Regions from separate parts of the Pseudomonas sp. IT-347P genome, predicted to be linked through region 1. Evidence: predicted binding sites of a transcription regulator. Region 1 holds the regulator's gene; each other region holds the start of a gene.
What was found. Region 1 encodes sigma-54, which starts transcription at its own class of promoters, with help from an activator protein. Its sites were predicted from a motif close to ANTGGCATNNANNTTGCTNT; they were not measured.
Positions count from the first base shown of each region.

Region 2: a site for sigma-54 is predicted at 2,151-2,170, ahead of ACM6IV_RS03045 (circularly permuted type 2 ATP-grasp protein). Genes of this name have one in related genera too.
Region 3: a site for sigma-54 is predicted at 2,667-2,686, ahead of glnA (type I glutamate--ammonia ligase). Genes of this name have one in related genera too.
Region 4: a site for sigma-54 is predicted at 1,770-1,789, ahead of ACM6IV_RS12545 (CmpA/NrtA family ABC transporter substrate-binding protein). Genes of this name have one in related genera too.

Region 1 covers NZ_CATKPQ010000044.1:54,491-59,171, forward strand. Annotated here, with positions in the region: gene rapZ (RNase adapter RapZ) at 1-323, opposite strand, end outside; gene ptsN (PTS IIA-like nitrogen regulatory protein PtsN) at 326-790, opposite strand; gene hpf (ribosome hibernation-promoting factor, HPF/YfiA family) at 803-1,111, opposite strand; gene ACM6IV_RS16525 (RNA polymerase factor sigma-54) at 1,185-2,678, opposite strand; gene lptB (LPS export ABC transporter ATP-binding protein) at 2,866-3,591, opposite strand; gene lptA (lipopolysaccharide transport periplasmic protein LptA) at 3,591-4,136, opposite strand; gene lptC (LPS export ABC transporter periplasmic protein LptC) at 4,123-4,681, opposite strand, start outside.
Region 2 covers NZ_CATKPQ010000005.1:62,500-67,180, forward strand. Annotated here, with positions in the region: gene speE (polyamine aminopropyltransferase) at 1-687, shown strand, start outside; gene ACM6IV_RS03035 (hypothetical protein) at 926-1,159, shown strand; gene ACM6IV_RS03040 (ribonuclease E inhibitor RraB) at 1,368-1,715, shown strand; gene ACM6IV_RS03045 (circularly permuted type 2 ATP-grasp protein) at 2,203-3,612, shown strand; gene ACM6IV_RS03050 (alpha-E domain-containing protein) at 3,625-4,575, shown strand; gene ACM6IV_RS03055 (transglutaminase family protein) at 4,572-4,681, shown strand, end outside.
Region 3 covers NZ_CATKPQ010000055.1:215,290-219,970, reverse strand. Annotated here, with positions in the region: gene typA (translational GTPase TypA) at 1-858, opposite strand, end outside; gene thiI (tRNA uracil 4-sulfurtransferase ThiI) at 998-2,452, opposite strand; gene glnA (type I glutamate--ammonia ligase) at 2,781-4,187, shown strand; gene ACM6IV_RS20645 (DUF4124 domain-containing protein) at 4,476-4,681, shown strand, end outside.
Region 4 covers NZ_CATKPQ010000022.1:827,656-832,336, forward strand. Annotated here, with positions in the region: gene rmf (ribosome modulation factor) at 189-404, shown strand; gene ACM6IV_RS12540 (quinone-dependent dihydroorotate dehydrogenase) at 662-1,681, opposite strand; gene ACM6IV_RS12545 (CmpA/NrtA family ABC transporter substrate-binding protein) at 1,904-3,115, shown strand; gene ACM6IV_RS12550 (ANTAR domain-containing response regulator) at 3,131-3,706, shown strand; gene ACM6IV_RS12555 (nitrate/nitrite transporter) at 4,140-4,681, shown strand, end outside.

The DNA.
Region 1 (4,681 bases):
TGACGACGACGGGTCTCGGAAAACCGTTTGAGCAGGGTTTCCTCGTCAGCGTCCAGATACAGCACATCGCACTGGATATGCTTGCTTCTGGCGTCTTCAAGCAATTCGGGGAAGCGTGACAGATGGCTTGGCAAGTTGCGCGCATCGATCGACACGGCCACCAGCGGTTGCGCCAGTTCAGTGTGAATCAGGGCGCGCTCGGCCAGCTCCGGCAGCAATCCCGCCGGCAAGTTGTCGATGCAGTAGTAACCGTTGTCCTCAAGGACGTTCAGGGCGGTACTTTTGCCCGAGCCCGAACGGCCACTGACGATGATCAAACGCATGATTAATGCCCGTTCTGCTCGTCCAGTACGACCTGGTACAAGGCTTCGCTGCTCGGGGCGCTGCGCAGTTTATCGCGTACTTCCTTGCGATCGAGCATGCTGGCGATCTGACGCAACAATTCCAGGTGCGCATCGGTTGCGGCTTCCGGGACCAGCAAAACAAACAGCAGGTCCACCGGCGCGCCGTCGATGGCGTCGAAATCGATAGGGGCTTCAAGGTGCAACAGCGCGCTGATGGGCGACTGGCAACCCTTGAGGCGGCAGTGAGGAATGGCGATGCCGTTGCCAAAACCGGTGGAACCGAGTTTTTCACGGGCAATCAACGCCTCGAAGACATCTTGCATCGCCAGATCCGGCACTTCGCGATGGATCAGGTTGGCAATCTGTTCGAGGGCTTTTTTCTTGCTGCCGCCCGGCGCGTTCACTTGGGAACGGCCGGGGGTCAGGATGGTTTCAAGTCGGATCATGGATTAGGGATGTTAACGACCGGTTGCGCCCTGAAGGAGGCTCTGGGTCTTTTCCTTATGCTTTTTGAGTTGGCGATCCAGCTTGTCGGTCAGTGAGTCGATCGCAGCATACATATCAGTATCTTCTGCGTTGGCGACCACTTCGCTGCCGGGTATATGCAAGGTGGCTTCGATTTTCTGCTTCAGCTTTTCGACGCACATCGTGACTTGCACGTTGGTGATCTTGTCGAAATGTCGCTCCAGTCGTTGGAGTTTTTCCTCGATGTAGGAACGCAGAGGTTGGGTCACTTCCAGTTGGTGTCCACTGATGTTGACTTGCATACAGCTTCTCCTTCGTTGCCAGTGCATAAAGCGGCAGGCCGAAAAGCCTGCCACTGGAACGCTGTAACGTGGCTTACATCAACCGCTTGCGTTCGCTCGAAGGCGCGATCCCGAGGGATTCGCGGTACTTGGCGACGGTGCGGCGAGCCACCTGAATGCCTTGTGCCTCCAGTAAACCAGCGATCTTGCTGTCACTCAACGGCTTTTTCTGATTTTCCGCGGCAACCAGTTTTTTGATGATCGCGCGGATCGCTGTGGACGAGCATTCGCCGCCCTCGGAGGTGCTGACGTGGCTGGAGAAAAAGTATTTCAACTCATAAATACCGCGCGGGGTATGCATGAATTTCTGCGTGGTCACCCGGGAAATCGTCGATTCGTGCATACCGACCGCTTCGGCGATGTCGTGCAGGACCAACGGCTTCATGGCTTCGTCGCCGTACTCCAGAAAACCGCGCTGATGCTCGACGATCTGGGTGGCTACTTTCATCAGGGTTTCGTTACGGCTCTGCAGGCTCTTGATGAACCAGCGGGCTTCCTGCAATTGATTGCGCATGAAGGTGTTGTCGGCGCTGGTGTCGGCGCGGCGGACGAAACCCGCGTACTGGGCGTTGACGCGCAGGCGTGGCACCGACTCCTGATTGAGTTCGACCAGCCAGCGCTCGTTGTCCTTGCGCACGATGACGTCGGGGACAACGTATTCGGCTTCAGTCGATTCGATTTGCGAACCCGGGCGCGGATTGAGGCTCTGCACCAGTTCGATGACCTGACGCAGCTCGTCTTCCTTGAGCTTCATGCGTCGCATCAACTGGCTGTAATCGCGGCTGCCGAGCAGATCGATGTAATCGCTGACCAGACGTTTCGCTTCAGCCAGCCATGGCGTCTTGGCGGGTAACTGACGCAATTGCAGCAGCAGGCATTCACTAAGGTTGCGCGCGCCGATACCAGCCGGTTCGAATTGCTGGATGCGATGTAGAACGGCTTCGATTTCGTCGAGTTCAATGTCCAGTTCCGGATCGAACGCCTCGAGGATTTCCTCGAGGGTCTCGTCCAGGTAGCCCTGATTATTGATGCAATCGATCAGGGTGACGGCGATCAGGCGATCGGTGTCGGACATCGGTGCGAGATTCAGTTGCCACAGCAGGTGGCTCTGCAGGCTCTCGCCGGCGGAGGTGCGGGTGGTGAAGTCCCACTCGTCATCATCGCTGCTGGGCAGGCTACTGGCGCTGGTCTGGTAAACGTCTTCCCAGGCCGTGTCGACTGGAAGCTCGTTGGGGATGCGTTCGTTCCATTCACCGTCCTCGAGGTTATCTACCGTCGGCGCGGTTTCCTGATAGGAAGGTTCCTGGATCTCGGTGTTGGGCTTCTGTTCGGCGTTGTCGGCCATGGGGTCGGAATTGTCGAAGTCGTCGCCTTCTTCCTGGCGTTCGAGCATCGGATTGGATTCCAGAGCCTCCTGGATTTCCTGTTGCAGATCCAGGGTCGACAATTGGAGCAGGCGGATGGCCTGTTGCAGCTGCGGTGTCATCGTCAGCTGCTGGCCCATTCTCAAGACTAGCGATGGTTTCATGGCAGGGGCTTAACACCTTATTCGCCGGCGCTATGCGCCATCCACTACAGGGCGCCGAAGCGCCAAACTTAAGCAAATTATATGCCTGAAACTGAAGTGTTTGCCTAGAGCGCCGTAACAATTAAAGCGGATTAAATCCTGCTTGAATCGATACAGCGCCCGGGCGGCGCACCGGGCACTGTTGCGCTTACAGGCGGAACTCGTGGCCCAGATACACTTCCTTGACCAGATCGTTGGCCAGGATGGTTTCTGCGTCGCCTTCAGCGATCAGTTGACCATCGTTGACGATGTAAGCGGTTTCGCAGATATCCAGCGTCTCACGGACGTTGTGGTCGGTGATCAATACACCGATGCCTTTGGCCTTGAGGTGGTGGATGATCTGCTTGATGTCGCCAACCGAGATCGGGTCGACACCGGCGAATGGTTCGTCGAGCAGGATGAATTTCGGTGCGGTCGCCAGAGCGCGGGCGATTTCCACCCGGCGGCGTTCACCACCGGACAGGCTCATGCCGAGGTTGTCGCGGATGTGGCTGATGTGGAATTCCTGCAGCAGGCTTTCCAGCTCCTTGCGGCGGCCGGCCTTGTCGAGCTCCTGACGGGTCTCGAGGATGGCCATGATGTTGTCGGCCACCGACAGTTTGCGGAAGATCGACGCTTCTTGCGGCAGATAACCGATCCCGGCCTTGGCACGACCGTGCATTGGCTGGTGGCTGACGTCCAGATCGTCGATCAGCACGCGGCCCTGATCGGCCTGTACCAGCCCGACGATCATGTAGAAGCAGGTCGTCTTGCCGGCGCCGTTCGGGCCAAGCAGGCCGACAATCTGGCCGCTGTCGATCGACAGGCTGACGTCACGCACGACCTGGCGGCTTTTATAGGCCTTGGCCAGGTGCTGAGCTTTCAGAGTTGCCATTACTGGGTTTTCTCGTCGGTTTTCTTCTTCGGCTGGATCACCATGTCGATGCGCGGACGCGCCTCGGTGACCTTGCTGCCGGTAGCGCGACCGGCGCTGGCCAGTTTCTTCACGGTGTCGTAGACGATTTTTTCGCCCTGAGTGACGTTGCCGTCTTTGTCGACGACCTTGGCCTTATCGATCAGCACGACGCGGTTTTGCTGGGCGTGATATTGAATCGTCACGCCGTAGCCTTGAACCGGTTTGGTGTCACCCTGGGTTTGCAACTGCTCGAAGTAAGCCAGATTGCCCACGGAGGTCACCACGTCGATATCGCCATTCGGCGCGCGAGTCATGGTGACGGTGTTGCCTTTAACGATCATCGAGCCCTGGGTGATGATCACATCACCTTTATAGGTCGCGATGCCGTTCTTGTCGTCCAGTTGGGCGTCGTCGGCCTGAATGCGGATAGGTTGCTGCTGATCGTTCGGCAGAGCCCAGGCGCTCACGCTTCCCAGTGCTGCGCCCAGACTGAGCAAAATAGGGAGGGTTTTAACGAGCCTCATACTGTCCTCTTACGTTCGATTGCAGGTGTATCCTGCTGTCCTTCAGGTACGCTTTCATTCCGACGCCAGTCGATACGCCACCAGCGCCCTCGATTCTAACGGGTTGCGCAGTCTGCGCATATTCTTGCTGCGGGAACACGGTCATGCGCGTGCTGGTGATCAGGGTGCCGCGCTGTTTTTCATCGGTGCGCTGCACGCGGACCGAATCGATCAGTTCCACTTCGGTACCGCCCGAATTCACTTCGCCGCGCTCGCTGGTCACGTGCCATGGGAAGTCGGTGCCGCGATACATGTTCAAATCAGGCTTGGTCACCAGAGTGATATCGGTGGCCTTGACGTGTTCGGCCTTGTCGGAGGTCATCTCGTACTGCACTTTGCCATCGGGCAGGTACTGAATGGTGTGCGTGTTGGTTGCATACCAGTCGATAGGCGTTTCCACCGAGGTGACCGGTGGTTTGTCGAGAAAACGTTCCGGGCTGATATTCCAATAGCCGACCGCTGCGAAAATCGCAGCGATGCAGCCGAACAGCAGGAAGTTGCGAAAT
Region 2 (4,681 bases), on a different contig from region 1:
ATCTACCACGAAATGCTCACCCACGTGCCGATCCTCGCCCACGGCAGCGCCAAGCGCGTGCTGATCATCGGCGGCGGTGACGGCGGTATGCTGCGCGAAGTGACCAAGCACGCCGGTGTCGAGCACATCACCATGGTCGAGATCGACGGCACCGTGGTCGACATGTGCAAGGAATTCCTGCCGAACCACTCCAGCGGCGCCTACGACGATCCGCGTCTGAACCTGGTGATCGACGACGGCATGCGTTTCGTCGCCACCACCACGGAAAAATTCGACGTGATCATCTCCGACTCCACCGACCCGATCGGCCCGGGCGAGGTGTTGTTCTCGGAGAACTTCTACCAGGCCTGCCACCGCTGCCTGAACGAGGGCGGCATCCTCGTGACCCAGAACGGCACGCCGTTCATGCAGATCGACGAAGTGAAAACCACCGCCGGGCGTCTGAACAGCCTGTTCCCGGACTGGCACTTCTACCAGGCTGCCGTCCCGACCTACATCGGTGGTTCGATGACTTTCGCCTGGGGCTCGACCAACCCGGCCTACCGCAAGCTCAGCCGTAAAACCCTGCAACAGCGCTTCATCGGCAGCGGCATCGTCACCCGCTACTACAACCCGGAAATTCACCTCGGCGCGTTTGCCTTGCCGCAATACGTACTGCAAGCGATCAACAAGCCAGGCAACGACTAAAAGAACACTGCGAAACCCCTGTGGGAGCGGGCTTGCTCGCGAAAGCGGACTGTCAGCCAACAAATTTGTTGGATGACAAATCGCATTCGCGAGCAAGCCCGCTCCCACATTTTTTTTGCCCACACGGTCGATGTCGTTTTTTTCATCTTTGCCCGTTGTAATCCTTTTGAACCAACTTTCGGCGTACACAGTCGAGATAGGTGTAAGCCCATTTGCGGGTTTGATCGAGGAGGCACCGATGCAAAAGTGGAAAGTCACTTTCGTGGATGATCATGGTGAAATCGTTGATGAGATCTTCGAACGTGAGGAATGCCCGTCCGATGATGAAGCCGCACGGTTGATCAAGGAGCGGCTTCTTCCGGTCGCCGCAAAGTTGGATCTGAACGATCTTGAAGGGCGCACCGCCGATGCCGGGGTGAAAAATCTCAAGACACAGAACGGCATCGAAATCCGCAGCATCACACCCGTCTGAATACTTCCTGTCATCTCGTAAACCAGGCCTTGGCAGCAGCTCTATCTTGGGGCTACTCTGCAAGCGAGATCAGCGAATGGATCGCTAAGGTCTGGTCTTGTCAGCTACATGCTTGTTCCCGCGTGCAACCACGTTGCCGTCGTACTTTGGCCACAGGCCCGGGGCGGGAATACGGAAAGTCTATCCATCTATGCGAGGGGGACGATTCATGAGCACAGCCTATCAAGAAGACATCAGCAGCAATGTTCTGCGCCGCATGAAAGAAGGCGGTTTCGATTTTTCCCGATTCCATCCCATCGAGTTCTACGCCATTTTCCCGGACGAGGAGCGGGCGCGCAGGGCGGCAGGCAAATTTCGCGGTGAATCCATCAATGCCCAGGTCAGCGTGCGTGATGACGGTGCGTGGGCGCTGGAATTAAGCAAAGTGATGTACGCGACCTATGACGATATCGGCGACTTCGAGCAGGGCTTTTCGGCAGTGGTCGAGCCCTTGGGCGGCATTATCGAGGGCTGGGGCGTGAAGCAGGAGGTGCGCAATCGTCACCGTTTGAACTGACCTCTGGTTTCATTTGTTGAACAGCGGCTGACCTTCGGGTTGGCCGTTGTCATTTCCGGCGTCAGCAAAACGCCGTGGCAAAACCCTGAAACAAGAAACCGAGGCAAAAAAAAGCCACCGGAGAGGGTGGCTAAAAGGGAAGACCGATAAGGAGAGGAAACCGGTCAGGGTTACAGCGGGGCGGGCTGCGATGGCAGTCCAGATCAGTTGAGCCGGTGACTTCAAGGCCTTGCGGCCGGTGAAGTTTTGCAGCGAATGCGCGGATTATCCGCAGGCCGCGCCGGGCAGTGAAATCAACTCTGGCTATGCTGGTGATAGGCGACGCCGTGCGTCGCAATGAAGCGGGGGCAATCCGGTTGGCGCATTTGCCGCACAGGAATGGTGCGGTGCCTGCGGCGTGAATATCCAACTGGTTGAAATCAAAGCGTTTATGCCGATGGCACGGGCCTTGCGAAGGCCTGTATGTCCGGGTGACAAGGAGTACGGCATGATCCGCACCTATTTTGATGAGATGTACGATGCCGGCGGCCAGGTTCGCCCGCATTATCGGGAGTTCGCCCGATGGCTGGCCGACACGCCAGACGAGCTGCTGGCCCAGCGGCGACGCGAGGCCGATCTGCTGTTCCATCGCGCCGGCATTACTTTCACGCTCTATGGGGACGAGCAGGGCACCGAGCGCCTGATTCCTTTCGACACCATCCCGCGCAGCATTCCCGCCAGTGAATGGCGGATCGTCGAGCGCGGCTGCATCCAGCGGGTCAAGGCGTTGAACATGTTCCTCGCCGACCTCTATCACGAGCAGCGCATCATCAAGGCCGGGATCATTCCCGCCGAGCAGGTGCTGGCCAACGAGCAATATCAGTTGGCGATGCAAGGTCTGGATCTGCACCGCGATATCTATTCGCACATCTCCGGCGTCGATCTGGTGCGCGACGGCGACGGCACCTATTACGTGCTCGAAGACAACCTGCGTACGCCGAGTGGCGTCAGCTACATGCTCGAAGACCGCAAGATGATGATGCGCCTGTTCCCGGAGCTGTTCGCCGCCCAGCGCATTGCGCCAATCGACCACTACCCGAACCTGTTGCTCGACACCCTGAAAAGCTCCAGTCCGATTGATAACCCGAGCGTGGTAGTGCTGACGCCCGGACGCTTCAACAGTGCCTTCTTCGAACATGCGTTCCTGGCGCGGGAAATGGGCGTGGAACTGGTCGAGGGCGCGGACCTGTTCGTGCGTGACGACAAGGTCTTCATGCGCACCACCGACGGCCCGAAAGCGGTAGACGTGATCTACCGCCGCCTCGACGACGCGTTCCTCGATCCGCTGGCGTTCAACCCCGATTCGATGCTCGGTGTGCCGGGGCTGCTGTCGTCCTATCGCTCCGGCAATGTGGTGCTGGCCAACGCCATCGGCACGGGCGTGGCAGACGATAAATCGGTGTATCCGTTTGTCACCGACATGATCCGCTTCTACCTCGACGAAGAGCCGATCCTGAAAAACGTACCGACCTGGCAATGCCGCAACCCGTCTGAACTTTCCCATGTGCTGGCCAATCTCCCGGATCTGGTGGTCAAGGAAACCCAAGGCTCCGGCGGTTACGGAATGCTCGTGGGGCCGGCGTCGACGACGGCGGAAATCGATGCCTTCCGCGAGCGCATCAAGGCCAAACCCCACGCATACATCGCGCAACCGACGCTGTCGCTGTCGACCTGTCCGACCTTTGTCGAAAACGGCATTGCGCCGCGCCATATCGACTTGCGCCCGTTTGTCTTGTCCGGTCGCGAAACCCGCGTAGTACCCGGCGGTTTGACCCGCGTTGCGTTGCGCGAAGGCTCCCTGGTGGTGAATTCCTCCCAGGGCGGCGGAACCAAGGACACCTGGGTGGTCGAGGATTGAAGGAAGCTTGCCATGTTAAGTAGAACTGCCTCGGATCTGTATTGGATGTCGCGTTACCTGGAGCGGGCGGAAAACCTCGCGCGGATGCTCGACATCAGTTATTCGCTGTCGCTGATGCCGCAGGACGGTCGCGGCGATGGCTTGCACGAATTGGCCATGCCGCTGCTGATCACCGGCACCCTCGATGATTATCTGGAGCGCCACGGTGCGCTGCATGCAGAACGCCTGTTGCACTTTTTCGCCCTTGATGCGGCCAATCCGGCGAGCATTTACAGCTGCCTCGGCGCCGCCCGGGCCAGTGCCCATGCAGTGCGTGGACGCATCACCGCGGACATGTGGGAGAACATCAACGCGACGTGGCTGGAGATTCGCGGGATCGCCGAACAGGGCCTCAGCCGCTACGGCATGAGCCGTTTCTGCGAATGGATCAAGGAACGTTCGCACCTGTTCCGTGGCGCGTCGTACGGCACGATCATGCGTAACGATGCGTTTCGCTTCATTCGCCTCGGGACGTTTATCGAGCGTGCGGACAACACCCTGCGATTGCTCGATGCCCGCTATGAAATGGCTGGCGATCAGGCCGAAGCGGTCAGTGACGGCACGGCCCACGCCTATTACCAGTGGAGTGCCTTGCTGCGCGCCTTGTCTTCGTTCGAGGCCTACACCGAAATTTACCGCGACGCTCCTGGCGCCAGGCATGTCGCCGAATTGCTGCTCTTGCGTGCCGACGTACCGCGCTCGCTAAGGGCCTGTACCGAAGAAATCGACCAGATTCTTGCGCAACTGCCCGGCGCTAACGGTCGACCCGCGCAACGCTTGGCAGCGGAAATGGATGCACGCCTGCGCTACACCGGCATCAACGAAATTCTCGAGGAAGGCCTGCACGCCTGGCTGACCGAATTCATCCCGCTGGTGCGCCAGTTGGGCAACGCCATTCACAGTTCCTACCTGGAGGCTGCATGAGACTTTCCATTAGCCACGAGACCACCTATCACTACGAAGATCAGGTGCGGGCGAGCATCCAGTACCTGCGGCTGACCCCCCACGACAGCGAACGTCAGCACGTGTT
Region 3 (4,681 bases), on a different contig from region 1:
GTCGGAGATGAACAGCTCGTCGAAGCCGCTGATGCAGACGATGTCGCCGGCTGCTGCTTCTTCAACGTCAATGCGGTGCAGACCGTGGTGACCCATCAGCTTCAGGATACGACCGTTGCGGCGCTTGCCGTCGGCGCTGATAGCGACAACCGGAGTGTTCGGCTTGACGCGACCACGAGCGATACGGCCAACACCGATAACACCCAGGAAGCTGTTGTAGTCCAGAGCGGAAATCTGCATCTGGAACGGACCGTCACGGTCAACGGCCGGAGGCGGAACGTGGTCGACGACCGCTTGGTACAGCGGAGTCATGTCTTCCGCCATGGCGGTGTGGTCCAGACCGGCAATGCCGTTCAGGGCCGAAGCGTAAACAACCTGGAAGTCCAGTTGTTCTTCGGTCGCACCGAGGTTGTCGAACAGGTCGAAGATCTGGTCCAGAACCCAGTCCGGACGCGCGCCTGGACGGTCAACCTTGTTGATCACCACGATTGGACGCAGGCCGGCTTCGAAAGCCTTCTTGGTCACGAAACGGGTTTGCGGCATAGGGCCGTCTTGAGCGTCAACCAGCAGCAGAACGGAGTCGACCATCGACATTACGCGTTCAACTTCGCCGCCGAAGTCGGCGTGGCCCGGGGTGTCCACGATGTTGATGTGGTAGCCGTTCCAGTTGATGGCGGTGTTTTTCGCCAGAATGGTAATACCGCGCTCTTTTTCCTGGTCGTTGGAGTCCATCACGCGCTCGTCGTTGAGCTCGTTGCGCTCCAGGGTGCCGGATTGACGCAGGAGTTTGTCTACCAGGGTGGTTTTACCATGGTCAACGTGGGCAATGATGGCGATGTTGCGTAGATTTTCGATCACTTGTGTATCTCGATCAGAGGATTCGGTTTGCTGACAAGTCTTGGCAGCGATTAACAGTAGTGTCCGGCATGGCCGTTACAGCTTGACGGCGGTGTCGGGGGGCCGGTGACGCAGGCCACAGGCAAACAGCCCCGGGCACTTAGCTCGGTCGATAAACGCGCACATTGGCATGCCCCTCACTGAGCAAATGGTGAGCATGCAGGCGACTCATCACGCCTTTGTCGCAATACAGCAGGTACTGGCGAGTCGGATCCAGCTCCTTGAAACGAGCGTTCACTGCGTAGAACGGCATCGTCTGTACTTCTACGCCAGCGAGTTCCAGCGGCTCATCCTCGGCGGCATCCGGGTGACGGATGTCGATCACGATCTGACCGGCCAGTGCTTCGCTGACTTCTTCAATCTGTACGTCCTGGCCCAATTCGTCGATCACCCGATCGATCGGCACCAGTTTGGCGTTTTCGAGCGCACGCTCGAGGACCGCCATGTCGAATTCTTTCTCTTCGTGCTCAACGCGACCGCGTTTGGCGGCAGTCTTCGGGTTGACCGAAATGACCCCGCAGTATTCCGGCATGTGCCGGGCAAAATCGGCGGTGCCGATCTCGTTGGCCGTGTCGATGATGTCCTGCTTGTGCGCCACGATCAGCGGACGCAGGACCAGTTTGTCGGTCACGCAGTCGATCACCGACAGGTTCGGCAGGGTCTGGCTCGACACCTGGGAGATCGCTTCGCCAGTGACCAGCGCTTCGATGTGCAGGCGGTCGGCGATGTTGGAAGCCGCGCGCAACATCATACGCTTCAATACGACGCCCATATGACTGTTATCGACTTTGCCGAGAATTTCGCCCAGGACTTCTTCGAACGGAACACTGACAAATAGCACGCGTTGCGAGCTGCCGTACTTCTTCCAGATGAAATGCGCGACTTCCATCACGCCCAATTCGTGGGCACGACCGCCCAGATTGAAGAAGCAGAAGTGCGTCATCAGGCCGCGACGAATGATCTGGTAGGCCGCAACGGTCGAGTCAAAGCCGCCGGACATCAATACCAGCGTCTGCTCCAACGCACCGAGCGGATAACCGCCGATGCCGTTGTGCTGGCTGTGGATGACGAACAACCGTTTGTCGCGAACTTCGATACGGACTTCGATTTCCGGCGCTTTCAGGTCGATCCCGGCGGCACCACACTCGCGGCGCAGCTTGCTGCCGACGTATTTTTCGACGTCCATCGAGCTGAACGTGTGCTTGCCCGCGCGCTTGCAGCGCACCGAGAAAATCTTCCCCGCCAGTGCGTCACCGTAATGCTGTTTGCACTTTTCGGTGATGTCGTCGAAGTCACCCAGCGGGTACTCGTCGATCTGCAAAAAGTGCGCGATGCCCGGCATGCAAGTCAGACGCTCGCCCATCTCCTTCAAGGCTTTGGGGTCGGTAACGCGGGTCTCCAGCTCGAGATTGTCCCACACGCCGTTCACCACCACGGCCGGGTCCAGGTCGCGGAGCACGGTGCGGATGTTCTTGGCCAACTGGCGGATGAATTTCGTCCGGACAGGTCGGCTTTTGATGGTGATCTCGGGGAAGACTTTTACGATTAGTTTCATGAAAACAGCGCGCGAACGGCCAGCCGAAAAAGGGGGGCGCGGATTATAGCGGAAATTGCTCAAGGTTTAACCAGTTAATGTGCAGAAGGTTTTGCATGCACCAAAACGGGTCATTTTGAATTCAAGACGCTACATTAGAGGGCGAGATTTTCCTCATTCAGGCGCTTTGCACCTTTATAAGCGTGAATTTGGGGCAAAAAACCCATGCTGGGGCACTGGCATGCAATTTGCTCCCTTGTGAGGCAGGTTGCCTTGGCAGAGTATCTGCGCCGGCATCACCCAACTTTAAGGGCATCCACTACTAGCCCTAAGCCACCCGGAGGACAGTATGTCGAAGACGGTTCAACTCATCAAAGATCATGACGTCAAGTGGATTGATCTGCGCTTCACGGACACCAAAGGCACTCAGCACCACGTGACCATGCCGGCTCGCGATGCTTTGGACGAAGACTTCTTCGAAGTCGGCAAAATGTTCGACGGCTCCTCCATCGCTGGCTGGAAAGGCATCGAAGCCTCCGACATGATCCTGATGCCGGTTGACGAAACCGCCGTTCTCGACCCGTTCACCGAAGACGCTACCCTGATTCTGGTGTGCGACATTATCGAACCTTCGAGCATGCAAGGCTACGACCGCGACCCACGTGCGATCGCCAAGCGCGCCGAAGAACACCTGAAAGCCACCGGTATCGGTGACACTGTGTTCGCCGGTCCAGAGCCTGAGTTCTTCATCTTTGACTCGGTGAAATTCAAGTCGGACATCTCCGGCTCGATGTTCAAGATCTACTCCGAGCAAGGTTCGTGGATGTCCGACCAGGACGTCGAAGGCGGCAACAAAGGTCACCGTCCAGGCGTCAAGGGTGGTTACTTCCCGGTTCCGCCGTTCGACCACGACCACGAAATCCGTACCTCCATGTGCAACGCACTGGAAGAAATGGGTCTGACCGTCGAAGTTCACCACCACGAAGTGGCAACTGCCGGCCAGAACGAAATCGGCGTCAAGTTCAACACCCTGGTGAAGAAAGCCGACGAAACCCAAACCCTGAAGTACGTTGTCCACAACGTTGCTGACGCGTACGGCCGCACCGCAACCTTCATGCCGAAGCCACTGTACGGCGACAACGGTTCGGGCATGCACGTGCACATGTCGATCTGGAAAGACGGCAAGAACACCTTCGCTGGTGAAGGCTATGCCGGCCTGTCCGATACCGCTCTGTACTTCATCGGCGGCATCATCAAACACGGTAAGGCCCTGAACGGCTTCACCAACCCGGCGACCAACTCCTACAAGCGTCTGGTGCCAGGCTTCGAAGCTCCAGTGATGCTGGCCTACTCGGCTCGCAACCGTTCCGCTTCGATCCGTATTCCTTACGTGTCGAGCCCGAAAGCCCGCCGTATCGAAGCGCGCTTCCCGGATCCGGCTGCCAACCCGTACCTGGCTTTCGCAGCACTGCTGATGGCCGGTCTGGACGGTATCCAGAACAAGATCCACCCAGGCGATGCTGCCGACAAGAACCTGTACGACCTGCCGCCTGAAGAGGCGAAAGAGATTCCGCAAGTTTGCGGCAGCCTGAAAGAAGCTCTGGAAGAGCTGGACAAGGGCCGCGCGTTCCTGACCAAGGGCGGCGTATTCTCCGACGACTTCATCGACGCTTACATCGCGCTGAAATCCGAAGAAGAAATCAAGGTTCGCACCTTCGTACACCCACTGGAATATGAGCTGTACTACAGCTGCTGATCCGGTAGCGCCGCGCGACGTGGCGTGACAAAAAGAGGCCTCCTTCGGGAGGCCTTTTTTATTGCCCGGATTTTATGGCGCGACGCCTTTCCCCTGTGGGAGCGGGCTTGCTCGCGAAAGCGGTGGGTCATTGATGGTGATGGCGACTGATACAACGCCTTCGCGAGCAAGCCCGCTCCCACAAGGGGATTTGTGGCGTGAGAATGATCTCTGGATGTGTACAGGGTTGGGCCAACCGCCGCGTCTGGCCTATGCTGCACCCCATCGCTTTCAATCCCGGTCGATTTCATGGGTCGTACCTTTCTTTACATTCTTCTGGTGATCGCCCTGCCCGTCGCGGCGCAGATCTACAAGTACACCGATGCCAACGGCAACACGGTGTACAGCGATCACTCGCCGGACGGCGTGCAGGCGCAGCCGGTGGAGTTGCCGCCGCTCAACCGGGTTGAGCCGCAAGCGCCGAGCGCGCCACCTGCATCTGACGCCGACAAACG
Region 4 (4,681 bases), on a different contig from region 1:
TTATGACAAAACGATCATTCCCTCGGTGTGACTCATTGGTTAGAACTGAACACAGGTTGACGTCGCAACGGCGTCAACACCTTGGCTCGCCACGCCGGCAGCGAGCCGCACCATGGCAGGTTTGTTCTGCCAGACCTCAGTTGAGGTCAACGCGACACAAAACAGTCAACAAGTGAGGGAAACACCCTATGAGAAGACTTAAGCGTGATCCGTTGGAAAGAGCATTTTTGCGCGGATATCAATATGGCGTTGGTGGCAAATCCCGTGAGCTTTGCCCATTTACTCTACCGTCGGTACGTCAAGCCTGGATTAACGGCTGGCGAGAAGGACGCGGCGACAACTGGGACGGTATGACCGGCACTGCGGGAATCCACAGACTCAACGAACTTCACGCCGTCGGCTGACACAGGGCATTTATTCCGACACGACAATCTGAATTTGTATCGACTTAACCACGCACGTCCTTCCCGGACGGCGGGCTCCGGCCCAGGGGCTCCTTCGAGGAGCCCTTTTTTATGCCTGCTACATTATTTGTGCCATACACAAAACCTGTAGGAGTGAGCCTGCTCGCGATAGCTTTATTTCGGTCACTTCATCAGCGACTGACAGACCGCCATCGCAAGCAGGCGAAGGCCTACAAGGGAACAGTGGTGTCTATGGATCAGCGCAGCGCAGCGATCGCGTCTACCGACTCACGAATCAGCGCCGGGCCTTTATAGATAAAGCCAGAATAGATCTGCACCAGGCTCGCACCGGCCAGTATCTTCTCGGCTGCGTGCTTGCCTTCGGTAATCCCGCCAGCCGCGATGATCGGCAACCGCCCCGCCAACTCAGCGGCCAGCACCTTCACGGTATTCGTGCTCTTCTCACGCACCGGCGCGCCGGACAAACCGCCCGCCTCGTCGCCATGCTCCATGCCTTCGACGCCGACACGGCTGAGGGTGGTGTTGGTCGCGATCACCGCGTCCATGCCGGTTTCGATCAGTGCCTGGGCAACCTGGGCGGTTTCTTCATCGGTCATGTCCGGCGCGATCTTGATCGCCAGCGGCACATGTTTGCCGTGACGCAAGGCCAGTTCGGCGCGGCGCGTGGCCAGATCGGCGAGCAATTGCTTCAGCGAATCACCAAACTGCAGACTGCGCAGGCCCGGGGTGTTCGGCGAGCTGACGTTGACCGTCACGTAACTGGCGTGGGCGTAAACCTTGTCCAGGCAAATCAGGTAATCGTCGACCGCACGCTCAACCGGCGTATCGAAGTTTTTGCCGATGTTGATGCCCAACACGCCGGTGTACTTGGCCGCTGCCACCCGCGCCAGAAGATTATCAACGCCGAGGTTGTTGAACCCCATGCGATTGATGATCGCCTCGGCTTCCGGCAGACGGAAGATTCGTGGTTTCGGGTTGCCCGGCTGCGGACGCGGGGTCACGGTGCCGATTTCGACAAACCCGAAACCCAGTTGCGCGAAACCGTCGATGGCCGCGCCGTTCTTGTCCAGACCGGCCGCCAGACCTACCGGGTTCGGAAACTCAAGGCCCATGACGGTCACCGGCTTCTTCGCCGGCGCCTTGCACAGCAAGCCGTTTAAGCCCAAACGCCCACCCGCGCCGATCAGATCCAGCGACAGGTCGTGGGAGGTTTCCGGGGAAAGTTTGAACAACAGCTGACGGGCCAGGGTGTACATGGGCGGCGATGACTCGGGCGGCGAAAAGAGGCGGCGATTATAGCCGGGCATCGACCTGCCGCGCGAGGCGCACGCGCAAATCGCTGTCTCTGGCATATGCCTTGCACCCTCCTGGCTATCAGTGCGTCGGTCAATGACGGCAGGCGGGCAAGGACAATGGCGTCGTCTTCGGGGTTTGCCTGGGCAAAGTCCGTGGCGGCGCTTTTTTTCGAGGTACGTTGGATGAATGAACCTTCGGTAGGGCCACTGGCCTGGGTCAATGGCAGCGATGCCCCGGAAAAAAGTGCGATCAACCTCGGCTTCATGGCCCTGAGCGATTGCGCCTCTGTCGTCGTTGCGGCCACACAGGGCTTCGCCCAGCCTTACGGATTGACCCTGAACCTCAAGCGCCAGACATCCTGGGCCAATTTGCGCGACAAACTGGTCAGCGGCGAACTGGATGCTGCGCACAGCTTGTATGGCCTGATCTACGCCGTGCATCTGGGCATCGGCGGGGTCGCCCCAACCGAAATGGCCGTGTTGATGGGCCTGAACCAGAACGGCCAGAGCCTCAACCTCTCCCACGGTCTGCAAAGCCTCGGTGTGAGCAGTCCTGAAGCGCTGGACCGGCATGTGCACCAAAGCCGCGCAAAACTCACCTTCGCCCAGACCTTCCCCACCGGCACTCACGCCATGTGGCTGTATTACTGGCTGGCGAGTCAGGGCATTCATCCATTGCAGGATGTCGACAGCGTGGTGGTACCGCCGCCGCAAATGGTCGCGCACCTGCAAGCCGGGCGCATTGATGGCTTTTGCGTCGGCGAACCGTGGGCGGCCAGCGCGGTGCAGCAGGATCTTGGCTTCACCCTCGCCACCAGCCAGACCATCTGGCCCGATCATCCGGAAAAAGTCCTGGGCTGCACCCGTGAATTTGTCGAGCAATACCCCAACACCGCGCGGGCGCTGGTAATGGCGATTCTCGAAGCCAGCCGCTTTATCGAAGAGAGCCCGGAAAATCGCCGCAGCACCGCACAGTTGCTCAGCGCCCCGGACTATCTGGACGCGCCGGTGTCGTGCATTGAACCGCGCTTTCTCGGTGACTATGCCGATGGCCTCGGCAATCGCTGGCAGGATCCGCACGCGCTGCGCTTTCACGGTAACGGCGAGGTGAATCTGCCGTATCTGTCGGATGGCATGTGGTTCATGACCCAGTTCCGCCGCTGGGGCTTGCTGCGTGAGGACCCGGATTACCTCGCCGTCGCCCGTCAGGTTCAACGGCTGGATATCTACCGCGCCGCCGCCACCGCGGTCGGCGTCGCCGCGTGGGGCACCGACATGCGCAGCAGCCAGTTGCTCGACGGCAAGGTCTGGGACGGCAGCGACCCGGCTGGTTATGCGCGCAGTTTCAAGCTGCACGCGTTGAACGACGACGCGCCCCTTCTCGCCCGCCGCTGACAGGAGCCCACGAACATGTTGCGCATTCTGTTGATCAACGACACGGCGAAAAAAGTCGGTCGCCTGAAGGCCGCACTGACCGAAGCGGGATTCGAAGTGATCGACGAGTCCGGCCTGACCATCGACCTGCCCGCACGCGTCGAAACGGTGCGCCCGGACGTGATCCTGATCGATACCGAGTCACCCAGCCGCGATGTCATGGAGCAAGTGGTGCTGGTCAGCCGCGACCAGCCACGGCCGATCGTGATGTTCACCGACGAACACGACCCCGGTGTGATGCGTCAGGCGATCAAGTCCGGGGTCAGTGCCTACATCGTCGAAGGCATTCACGCCCAGCGTCTGCAGCCGATTCTCGATGTGGCGATGGCCCGTTTCGAAAGCGATCAGGCCTTGCGCGCGCAGCTTCAGGCGCGGGATCAGCAATTGGCCGAACGCAAGCGTATTGAGCTGGCCAAGGGGTTGTTGATGAAGATGAAGGATTGCAATGAGGAAGAGGCTTACACCTTGATGCGGCGCCAGGCGATGAGCCGGCAGCAGAAGCTGATTCAGGTGGCGGAGCAGATTATTGCCATGAGTGAGTTGCTGGGCTGAAAGTACTGACGGCTTTAAAAGCCCCTCACCCTAGCCCTCTCCCGGAGGGAGAGGGGACCGATCGAGGTGTCTGGCGTCAAACATCGACATAAAAGACCGAGTCGATTATGGATTCACAGCAGAAATCACAGGTCGGCGTACTTCGCGAGCATCCCCCAATCAGTCCCCTCTCCCTCCGGGAGAGGGTTAGGGTGAGGGGCTTTTGATTTTCCGGCTGTTGGCACAAATCTCGCTATGTAAAACGCACAGGTAACCAACGGCGGTTGCCCCACCCACGACAAAGACGTCGCTCACCCCGTTCGCCCCTCGGCGAATCAGGTAGCGGCGTTTTTGCGTTTTGGCCCCACAGCCCGGGGCCGGTGGTGCGGCCGTGGCGGCGCCCCACCTGCTGTGCATGACTCCTTTTCGAGACACTTTTCAGCTGAGGTGCGCGATGAATTCAAGCTTCTGGAAATCCGGCCACACCCCGACCCTGTTCGCGGCCTTCCTGTATTTCGACCTGAGCTTCATGGTCTGGTACCTGCTCGGCCCGCTGGCCGTGCAAATTGCCGCCGACCTGCACCTGACCACGCAGCAACGCGGCCTCGTTGTCGCCACGCCGATCCTCGCCGGTGCGGTGCTGCGTTTTGTCATGGGCATGCTCGCCGATCGGTTGTCGCCGAAAACCGCCGGTCTGATCGGTCAGGTCATCGTGATCTGTGCGCTGTTCGGTGCCTGGAAACTCGGCATCCACAGTTATGAGCAGGCATTGATATTGGGTCTGTTCCTCGGCATGGCCGGCGCCTCGTTCGCCGTCGCCCTGCCGCTGGCGTCGCAGTGGTACCCGCCGCAGCATCAGGGCAAAGCCATGGGCATCGCTGGCGCGGGCAACTCCGGCACGGTGTTCGCCGCGCTGATCGCTCCGGTGCTCGCGGCCTCATTTGGCTGGAGCAACGTTTTCGGTTTCGCGTTGATTCCACTGATTCTTACATTGGT